Regions from separate parts of the Streptomyces sp. NPDC017246 genome, predicted to be linked through region 1. Evidence: riboswitches for the same ligand, from Rfam matches in the RefSeq annotation. Region 1 holds a riboswitch; each other region holds the start of a gene.

What was found. A riboswitch is a leader RNA that binds a small molecule or an ion and turns the genes downstream of it on or off. The one in region 1 is predicted to bind cyclic di-AMP.
Region 2: another riboswitch for cyclic di-AMP. It lies ahead of ACH4MY_RS19890 (transglycosylase family protein); the one in region 1 lies ahead of ACH4MY_RS19005 (C40 family peptidase).
Region 3: another riboswitch for cyclic di-AMP. It lies ahead of ACH4MY_RS32400 (M23 family metallopeptidase); the one in region 1 lies ahead of ACH4MY_RS19005 (C40 family peptidase).
Region 4: another riboswitch for cyclic di-AMP. It lies ahead of ACH4MY_RS04580 (M23 family metallopeptidase); the one in region 1 lies ahead of ACH4MY_RS19005 (C40 family peptidase).

What each region holds. Positions count from the first base shown of each region.
Region 1 covers NZ_JBIRMW010000007.1:315,281-317,473, reverse strand. Annotated here, with positions in the region: gene ACH4MY_RS19010 (ATP-binding protein) at 120-557, shown strand; gene ACH4MY_RS19005 (C40 family peptidase) at 622-1,098, opposite strand; cyclic di-AMP (ydaO/yuaA leader) riboswitch at 1,101-1,223, opposite strand; gene ACH4MY_RS19000 (hypothetical protein) at 1,623-1,928, opposite strand; gene ACH4MY_RS18995 (ClpP family protease) at 1,936-2,193, opposite strand, start outside.
Region 2 covers NZ_JBIRMW010000008.1:56,598-58,790, reverse strand. Annotated here, with positions in the region: gene ACH4MY_RS19895 (transglycosylase family protein) at 1-761, shown strand, start outside; cyclic di-AMP (ydaO/yuaA leader) riboswitch at 1,020-1,194, shown strand; gene ACH4MY_RS19890 (transglycosylase family protein) at 1,198-1,920, shown strand.
Region 3 covers NZ_JBIRMW010000018.1:109,780-111,972, forward strand. Annotated here, with positions in the region: gene ACH4MY_RS32395 (M16 family metallopeptidase) at 1-805, shown strand, start outside; cyclic di-AMP (ydaO/yuaA leader) riboswitch at 1,048-1,213, shown strand; gene ACH4MY_RS32400 (M23 family metallopeptidase) at 1,226-1,996, shown strand; gene ACH4MY_RS32405 (GntR family transcriptional regulator) at 2,184-2,193, shown strand, end outside.
Region 4 covers NZ_JBIRMW010000002.1:3,360-5,552, forward strand. Annotated here, with positions in the region: gene ACH4MY_RS04580 (M23 family metallopeptidase) at 1-1,063, opposite strand, end outside; cyclic di-AMP (ydaO/yuaA leader) riboswitch at 1,075-1,222, opposite strand; gene ACH4MY_RS04585 (PP2C family protein-serine/threonine phosphatase) at 1,424-2,193, opposite strand, start outside.

The DNA.
Region 1 (2,193 bases):
CGGGCGACAGATGGGGACATATCTTGGTGGAACGCCGCACGGCGCGGCACGATCGGTGGCACTCTGACGCGAAGCGCAATCCGGGGCATTGGCCCCGGCGGGAAAGGGACAGCGTCGCCATGGCAGATCACCAGGAAGCAACCCTCACCCTGCCGAGCGAGCCCGCCTCGGTCCCCACGGCCCGGAGGTACGTCGCGGAGGTCCTCGTGGAGTGGGGCCTCGACGATGCCGCGGACATCGCGGACGCGATCCGGCTGATCGTCTCCGAGCTGGCCACCAACGCCGTCCTGCACACCCTCGGTCAGTCGCCCACGTTCACGGTCGACGTCCGGCTGGAACGCGAGGAACAGCTCCACATCGGTGTCACCGACAGCCATCCACGCCGCCCGCGCCGCCTCCCGGCGGCGGTTCAGCAGGACAACGGCCGCGGCCTGGTCATCATCCGCGTACTGGCCGCGGAGGCGGGCGGCCGTCTCTCGGTGACACCGACCGCGGACGGCGGCAAGACGGTCTGGATCACCGTGCCGTGGACCGTGGTCCCCGTCGTGAGCTGCTGACGGGGTCCCGGGGGTACGGCGGCGCCACCGCACCCCTCACGGACGGACCGTCACCGCCGCCTGATCAGCGGACGCGGCCGTAGTAGACCTTCGACGACCAGATCTTGTCGAGCTTCACCCAGGAACCCGTCTTGGGCGAGTGCCAGATCCTGCCGCTGCCGGCGTAGATCCCCACGTGGTAGACGCGTCCACCGGAGTGGAAGAAGACCAGGTCCCCCTTCTGCCGGCTGGAGGCGGAGATGTGCCGGGTCTTGTTGTACTGCTGCTGCGCGGTGCGGGGCAGCGACTTGCCCGCCTTCTTGTACGCGTAGAGCGTCAGCCCGGAGCAGTCGAACCTGGAGGGCCCGGTGCTCCCGTACCCGTACGGGGCTCCCTTCTTGGACGCGGCGACGCTCAGTGCCTTGTTCGCGTGCGTGGTGGCTGCCTGGGCCTCCGATGCCGCACCTGGTGCGAACAGCGTGCCGCCGACGGCGGCGAGGGTGAGAGCCGAGACGGCTCCGGCCCGGGACAGCAGGGACGGGACATGCATCTGCGCGGTCATGCGCAACCCTTCGTCAGCCGCCTGCGAAGGATGACCTGTCGGGTTCGGGCTGGCGAAGATGCCCGGCCGCTGACGCGGCTTCACCCCAAGGGACTGCCCCGCTGTCGAAACAGCGCGTCAGTCCCGTAAAAATCGGGTCCTCCACTCCTGCCGATCCACTCCTGTCGACCAGACGTCCGGGACAGCGGCAGGACTCGGCGTCCGCCCGGACCGCCCCGCCGCGGCGGCGGGGGCTTGTCGTCGACAGGGATCTTGACCCACACCAGGGTCGAAATCCGAGCTGAAACGGCGATATGTGAGGCTCCTCACGACTGATCCATTCGGGTGGACAGGAAGCCTTTGTGATCTTCGTAGGTGTGGCCGACGAGCCCCGCACCAGCAGCGGAACGCCCCATTCCGCCAAATGCGTACACCTGTTGTGCAACTCACCCGGCACATATGTCGACTCGTCGACTACGCCGAACGGGGGAGCGATTCTGCGGTGCGCGTCGGCCGTCCGGACCTCGACACGACACGCGGGAATGTCAACTCGCGCGGGAGTGGGGGACGGTGACCCGGCCGGTCCTGCGCTCCCCGTCCAACACCCTTAAGGCACGCGCCAAGGTGTCCGTGTGGACCTCGTTCTCGCCCCGCGTATGCATGAGCGTCAGGGCTTGGAGGAGTGCCTCGGCCCGCTTCACCAGGGCTTGTGCCGCGCGCAGGGCTCCATAGGTATGCGTACTCCTGGATGGATTGATCTTCCCAAGGAGGTCGGCGACTTCGAGGTAGGCGTCGACGAGTTCACCCTCCGCGCGGGTCAGCGCGGGCAGCGGGGGCAGCTCGGGAACCACGGCCGGCTCACCGCGCCGCGCCGCCGGAGGCCGCGCTCCGGCTCGTGACGACGTGGTCCACCAGGCCGTACGCGACCGCGGCCGGCGCGTCCAGGACCGTGAGGCGGTCGAGGTCGGCGTCGATCCGCTCCGGGGTCTGCCCGGTGGCCTCGGTGAGCATCCCGGCCACCAGGGCGCGGAGTCGGAGCATCTCGCGCGCCTGGAGGTCGAGGTCGCTCGGCTGACCCTGCATCGGCTCCTCCGCGACGGGCTGCTGAAGCGTGAT
Region 2 (2,193 bases), on a different contig from region 1:
CGGTGGCCGAGAAGGCCTTCGCCAAGGGCAGCACCGAGTGGGCCACCTGTGCGCCGATCGCCGGCCTGAAGAACGACGGGAAGGGCACCGGGGTGGACCCGGGTCCGACCTCCGTCCCCACGACCCCCGCGGTCCCCGTCCCCGAGTCGAGCTGGAACACGGGCGTCTCCGAGGCCTCCAAGAGCCCCACAGAGGCCGACGAGGCCGCCGGGAAGGCCAAGGGGCCGGTCTCGCCGACCGCGCCCGCGTCGCCGACCGCGCCCACCACCCCCGTCTCGCCGACGGCCCCGGTGAGTCCCTCCGCGCCGACGGACCCGTCCGACCCGACGGTTCCGACCACCCCTAGCACGCCCGATACGTCCCTTACGCCCGGTACGCCCGAGGGTGACGAGACGTCGGCCACGCCCGGCACCGGTAAGCACCGGGGTGACGCCGCTCCGGAGGAAACCGACAAGAAGGACAGCTCTACCGAATCCGGTAGACATGCCTCGGGCAAGGACAACCTCGCGGAAAACCCCGACGTGACGCCGGTGGCTGACGAAGCGAAGAATGCGGACGCAACGGACAGTCAGGGCAAGTCGGACCCGTATACGGTGCAGCCGGGCGACAGCCTGTCCGACATTGCACAGCAGAACGAACTCCCCGGCGGCTGGACCGCGCTCTACGACGCCAACAAGAAGACCGTGGGCGTCGACCCGGACCTCATCCTCCCTGGTCAGAGCCTTGACCTGACGAACGGTTCGCTGACCGAGGCGAAGTGATTCGGGGTTGAATGTCCGGTTCTGGGCAAGTGAGACATGGGTCTCTTCGCCCCAACTGGCGTGTCACGCCCGCAAACTTTGCTCCCGTCACCTCCCACCTGCATAAACACCCCCCGCCGGAAGGCAAGTAGGGGCGATATTTCCGCAATACGCCTCTTTGAACTTCCGGTGGGTCTGTGTCTACGGTCATCACCGCTCGCCACCGCGGGCCCCGTCGACCGAAACGCCGAATCCTGCCGTCGGCCGATGGGAACAGTCGTCGCGTAAGCGCCGAAGGCAGGAGTGGGGGACCCAAGGTAAGTGCCGGGCCCGGCCGTTGAGACAGACGGCCGATGACCGGCTTGGGGTGAAGCCGCGTGCTAGGACACGCGGCCGGGCAACTCTTCCGGCCCGAACCCGACAGCTCACCTCACAGGCGTCGGTGAGGAGAATCTCCATGCTGTTTTCCGGTAAGGGCAAACACCGCCGTCCCTCCAAGGCCACCCAGGTCGTCACGCTCGTCGGCGTCACCGGTGTCGCCGTGGCCGCCCCGCTGATGACAGCGGGCACCGCCTCGGCCGCCACGGTCTCCGAGTGGGACACCGTCGCCGCGTGCGAGTCCGGCGGCAACTGGTCCATCAACACGGGCAACGGCTACTACGGCGGCCTGCAGTTCTCGGCCTCCACCTGGGCCGCGTACGGCGGCACCGCCTACGCCTCGACCGCCAACCAGGCGTCGAAGTCCCAGCAGATCGCCATCGCCGAGAAGGTCCTCGCGGGCCAGGGCAAGGGCGCCTGGCCGTCCTGTGGCGTGGGTCTCTCCGGTGCCTCCTACGACGGCGGCGCCGCCGAGAGCGCCCCCCAGCAGAGCGCCCCCCAGCAGCAGGAGCGGAAGGCCGAGCAGCCGACCACCCGCAGCGAGCAGCGCCAGGCCCCGAAGAAGGCCGCGCAGCCGCAGGCCGCGCCGAAGGCCGCCGCCAAGAAGACGGTCACCACCCCGACCGGCAAGAAGGTCAAGAAGGGTGACGGCGAGTACAAGGTCGTCGCCGGCGACACCCTCAGCAAGATCGCTCAGGCGCAGGGCGTCAAGGGCGGCTGGGCCAAGCTCTTCGAGCTGAACAAGGACGTCGTCGAGAACGCCGACCTCATCTACCCGGGCCAGCAGCTTCACCTGAAGTAGGCCCGGCGGATCGCGTGAGTCCGGCGGCTCGCGCGACCCCTCCGACCCTCCCGCGGTGACCACCCCGACCCGGCGCGCCCTTCCCCCGTGCGCGCCGGGCCGGGGTTCCCCATTTCCGGGGTCTTTGTGGTTACTGTCCAGTAGTTCCGGGGGCCTTCGTCCCCAGATGCATGCCCTTGGGTCCTTTTTCGTCCCAGGGGGCGGGCGCCCGGCTGGCCGGAGCCTCCGAGCCGGTTAGGCTCTTGTCGCAAGGCCGATCGACCCTGCACCGGC
Region 3 (2,193 bases), on a different contig from region 1:
CGCGGTCCGCGCCTTCTACGAGGCGTACGTGCGGCCCGCCACCGCCACCGCCGTGGTCGTCGGCGACCTGACCGGCGTCGACCTGGACAAGGTCCTCGCCGAGACGCTGGGCGCCTGGACCGGCGAGCCGGCCGAGCCGCTCCCGATGCCGCCGATCACCGCCGACGACACCGGACGGGTCGTCGTCGTGGACCGTCCCGGCGCCGTCCAGACCCAGTTGCTGATCGGCCGGGTCGGCTCCGACCGGCACGACAGCGTCTGGCCGGCCCAGGTCCTGGGCACGTACTGCCTCGGCGGCACCCTCACCTCGCGGCTCGACCGGGTCCTGCGCGAGGAGAAGGGCTACACGTACGGCGTGCGGGCCTTCGGGCAGGTGCTCCGCTCCGACGGCAGGGGGAACGGCGCCGCGATGCTCGCCATCAGCGGTTCCGTCGACACCCCCAACACCGGACCGGCTCTTGACGACCTGTGGAAGGTGCTGCGGACGCTGGCCGCCGAGGGGCTCACGGACGCCGAGCGCGAGACCGCCGTGCAGAACCTGGTCGGGGTCGCGCCGCTCAAGTACGAGACGGCCGCCTCGGTCGCCGGGACGCTCGCCGACCAGCTCGAGCAGCACCTCCCGGACGACTACCAGGCCCAGTTGTACGCGCGTCTGGCCGAGACGGGCACGGTCGAGGCGACCGCGGCCGTCGTGAGCGCCTTCCCGGTGGACCGGCTCGTCACGGTCCTGGTGGGCGACGCGGCGCAGATCGCGGAGCCGGTGCGTGCGCTCGGCATCGGTGAAGTGACCGTCGTGACCGGCTGATTCGACCGGTCCGGCCGCTGCGGAAAGGCTGATTCCGGAGCGCCGGTGCTTCTGACACGGCAACAGGAGGACCCCGACGGCATGGTTCGTCGGGGTCCTCCCGTATGTCCGTATTGGCGGCAAGGGTGATCGTATGGTCTGTGGCATGTCTTACAAAAATCGCGTCTGGTTGGTGATTGAAAGACGATCCGCATAGCGTCGGTGCGGCTGTTCGTCAGTGCACGTGCCGCACCCGCGGCATCGGACAGTCATCGCCGAGTCCCCGTCAGGCGCGAGCCTGGGGAGCCGGGGACCCATATGAAGTCCCTGGGGTGAATCGGGCGCCTTCGTCTCGTACGGAGGGGCTCGTAGGAGACCTTCCTGCTCCGAACCCGTCAGCTAACCCGGTAGGCGAGAAGGAAGGAAAGGATCAGCCACTACATGGCGTTCACCCGTGCCACCGGGAAGCACCGTGCTCCGAGCCGGACGGCGCGCCGCACCGTGGGCATCGCCGGCGTCGCGACGCTGGCCACCACCGGCGTCATCGGAACCCTCGCCTCCCCGGCGCTCGCCGCCGACACGGACCACCGTTCCGTCGAGGACACCGGCCTCACCAAGGTGATCACCGAGGACTCCCTCGCGGACCGGGTCAGCGCCCAGGTCGCCGCGCAGGAGCAGGAGGTCTTCGAGGCCGCCGCCAAGGCGAAGGCCGAGGCCGAGGCGAAGCGCAAGGCCGAGGCCCGGGCCAAGGAGATCCGCCAGGCCAAGGAGCGCGCCGCCCGCGAGGCCGAGCGCCGTCGCCTGGCCTCCTTCCAGCTCCCCGTCGCCGGCTCGTACGTGTCCACCGGCTACCAGACCGGTGGCTCGCTCTGGTCCTCCGGCAGCCACTCGGGCATCGACTTCCACGCCTCCTACGGCAGCAGCGTGGTCTCCGTCGGTTCCGGCACGGTCGTCGAGGCAGGCTGGGGCGGCGCGTACGGCAACAACATCGTCATCCGGATGCACGACGGCACGTACACCCAGTACGGTCACCTCTCGTCCATCGGGGTCTACGTCGGCCAGAGCGTCGAGCCGGGCCAGCAGATCGGCATCTCGGGCTCCTCCGGCAACTCGACCGGTCCGCACCTCCACTTCGAGGCGCGTACGACTTCCGAGTACGGCTCCGACATCAACCCGATCGCCTACCTGCGGACCCGGGGCGTCAACGTCTGACCCGCACCGCACCGCATCGCGTCGCAAAAGCCCCGGCTCGTACTGAGCCGGGGCTTTTCGTCGGTCAAAAGGCATCCATATTCCGCTGAGGCATCGGAAATTCCGGCGCGCTGCAATAGAGTCGCAGATCGGGCGCAGAACAGGCGCCGCTCGAATTGTCTCGCGCAGACCAAGGCGGAGGTCGGACATGCGCATTC
Region 4 (2,193 bases), on a different contig from region 1:
AGGTGTGCACCTCCATGTGGAGGTGGGCGCCCGTGACGTTGCCGGTGGCGCCGACGCGGCCGATCGTCTCGCCGGTGCCCACGGTCTGGCCCGCGCCGACCGTCATGGACGAGAGGTGGCAGTACCAGACCTCGGTGCCGTCCTCCAGCTCCAGGACGATGCGGTAGCCGTACGAGCCGGACCAGCCCGCCGACTTCACGGTGGCGCCGTGGACGGCCTTGAGCGGGGTACCGGTGGGAGCGGCGAAGTCGAGGCCCGTGTGGTAGCCGGAGGACCACATCGAACCGGACTGCATGTAGGTGGCGCTGAGGCTGTACGAGGAGAGCGGCATCGAGTAGCTCGCGGCCAGCTTGGCGAGGCGCTCGGCCTCGGCCTTCGCCTCGGCTGCCGCTTCCGCCTTCGCCTTGGCCTCCGCCTCGGCCTTGGCCTTCGCCTCGGCGGCCGCCTTCTCCGCCGCGTCGGCCTTCGTCTTCGCCTCCGCGGCGGCCTTCTCCGCCGCCGCCTTCTCCGCCGCGGCCTTCTCGGCGGCGTCGGCGGAGGCCTGCTGCTGCTCGGCCTGCTGGAGGATGCGGGCCCGCAGGGCCTCGCCCGCGTCGCCGGCGCCGGTCACGGCCTGCGCGGTCCGGCCGGTCGCCGCGTCCTGCGTGTCGTCGAGGGTGGCGTACGTGGCGACGGTGAGCGGGTTCGGGTTGGCGCGGGCCGCGCTGACCGTCTCGTGGGTCTCCTCGGGGAGGAGGTCGCCGACACCGGGAAGGTCGTGGGGGTCCGGCAGGTGGAGGTCCGGGAGGTCGGGAAGGTCCGGGAGCGATATGGCCACCGGGGGCTTCTCCTGCGCGGTGGCGAGGCCGCCCGCGCCGACGGCCGCGATCACGCCGACACCGAGGACGGTGGAGGAACGGGCGAAGTTGGAGCGCTGCTTGACGACCCGGTGACGGCCGCCGGAACGGTTCTGGGCGCGGAGGGAGTCCTCGGTGGGATTCCACTCGGTGTCCGGGGCGGAAGGACCCGCACCACCACCGAAGGCATCGAAGGGGGCTTCGGGTGCGGGAGTGTTGGACGCCACGAAGGCGCGCTCCTTTCCTTCCTTCTCGCCTACCGGGTTAGCTGACGGGTTCGGAGCAGGAAGGTCTCCTACGGGCACGGTCGCACCAGGTGCGAAGGGCCCGATTCACCCCAAGTAGTGGTTCCCCGGTTCCTTTTCAGGATTCGGCGCGTGCGCACGGTGCCGCCTCTTGCGACGGCTGGGACGACCGCGCTGCGTTATCGAACGTTAATAGACAGGGGGTCCCGATTCCAAGCCGTTCCTCTTGATCATTCATTGAATTGGGAGGGAATGGCCCGAGTTGACCCCCCTTCAGTAAGGGGCCGTGGAACTCTCGCGATCTGACGTTATGTCAATTGTTATCGCAGCGACACCCCGCGACTACGGCCGGTGACCGGGCCTGCGGCCGGGCCCGCCACGGGTGCCGCCGGGACCGCCCGGCGGCACCACCGGCATCGTCCGGCGCCGTTCCGGCTGCCCCGCCGCCGGACGGCTCACCGCGAGCAGCGCCATGTCGTCCGTCGACCCGCCGCCCGTGTGCAGCCGTACGTCGCCCACCAGCGCGTCGAGCAGCTCCTCGGGGCCCGGGAAGATCCGGCCGGCCAGGCGTTCCCCCGGGTCGTAGAAGACACCCGCCGCGTTCCGCGCCTCCGAGAGGCCGTCGGTGTAGAAGAGCAGCGTCGCTCCCGGCGGGTAGGGCCGCCCCTCGGCCCGGTCCGGCCACGCCGCCAGATCGCCCATGCCGAGCGGCAGCGCCGGCTCGCTCGGCTCCAGCGCCTCCAGACGCCCGTCCGCGTACAGCATCAGCGGGGGCGGATGCCCGCGGTTGACGACCCGTACGAAACCCTCGAAGGTGCCCCCTCCGTCGCCGCGCGGGATCTCGGCGAGGACGGCGGTGGTGAACCCCTCGAAGGCGTCGAGCCCGTCCCGGCGGGTGCCCTCCCGGGCGAGGGCCCGTTCGAGGCGCTCCGCCACGCCCTCCAGGGTCCGCTCCTGCTCGGCCGCCTCCCGGAAGGCCCCGATGACGACGGCCACGGCCTCGACCGCGTCCAGCCCCTTGCCGCGGACGTCGCCGAGCACCAGCCGCACCCCGTAGGGGGTGTCCTGGACGGCGAACAGGTCGCCGCCGATGAACGCGTCCGCCTGCGCCG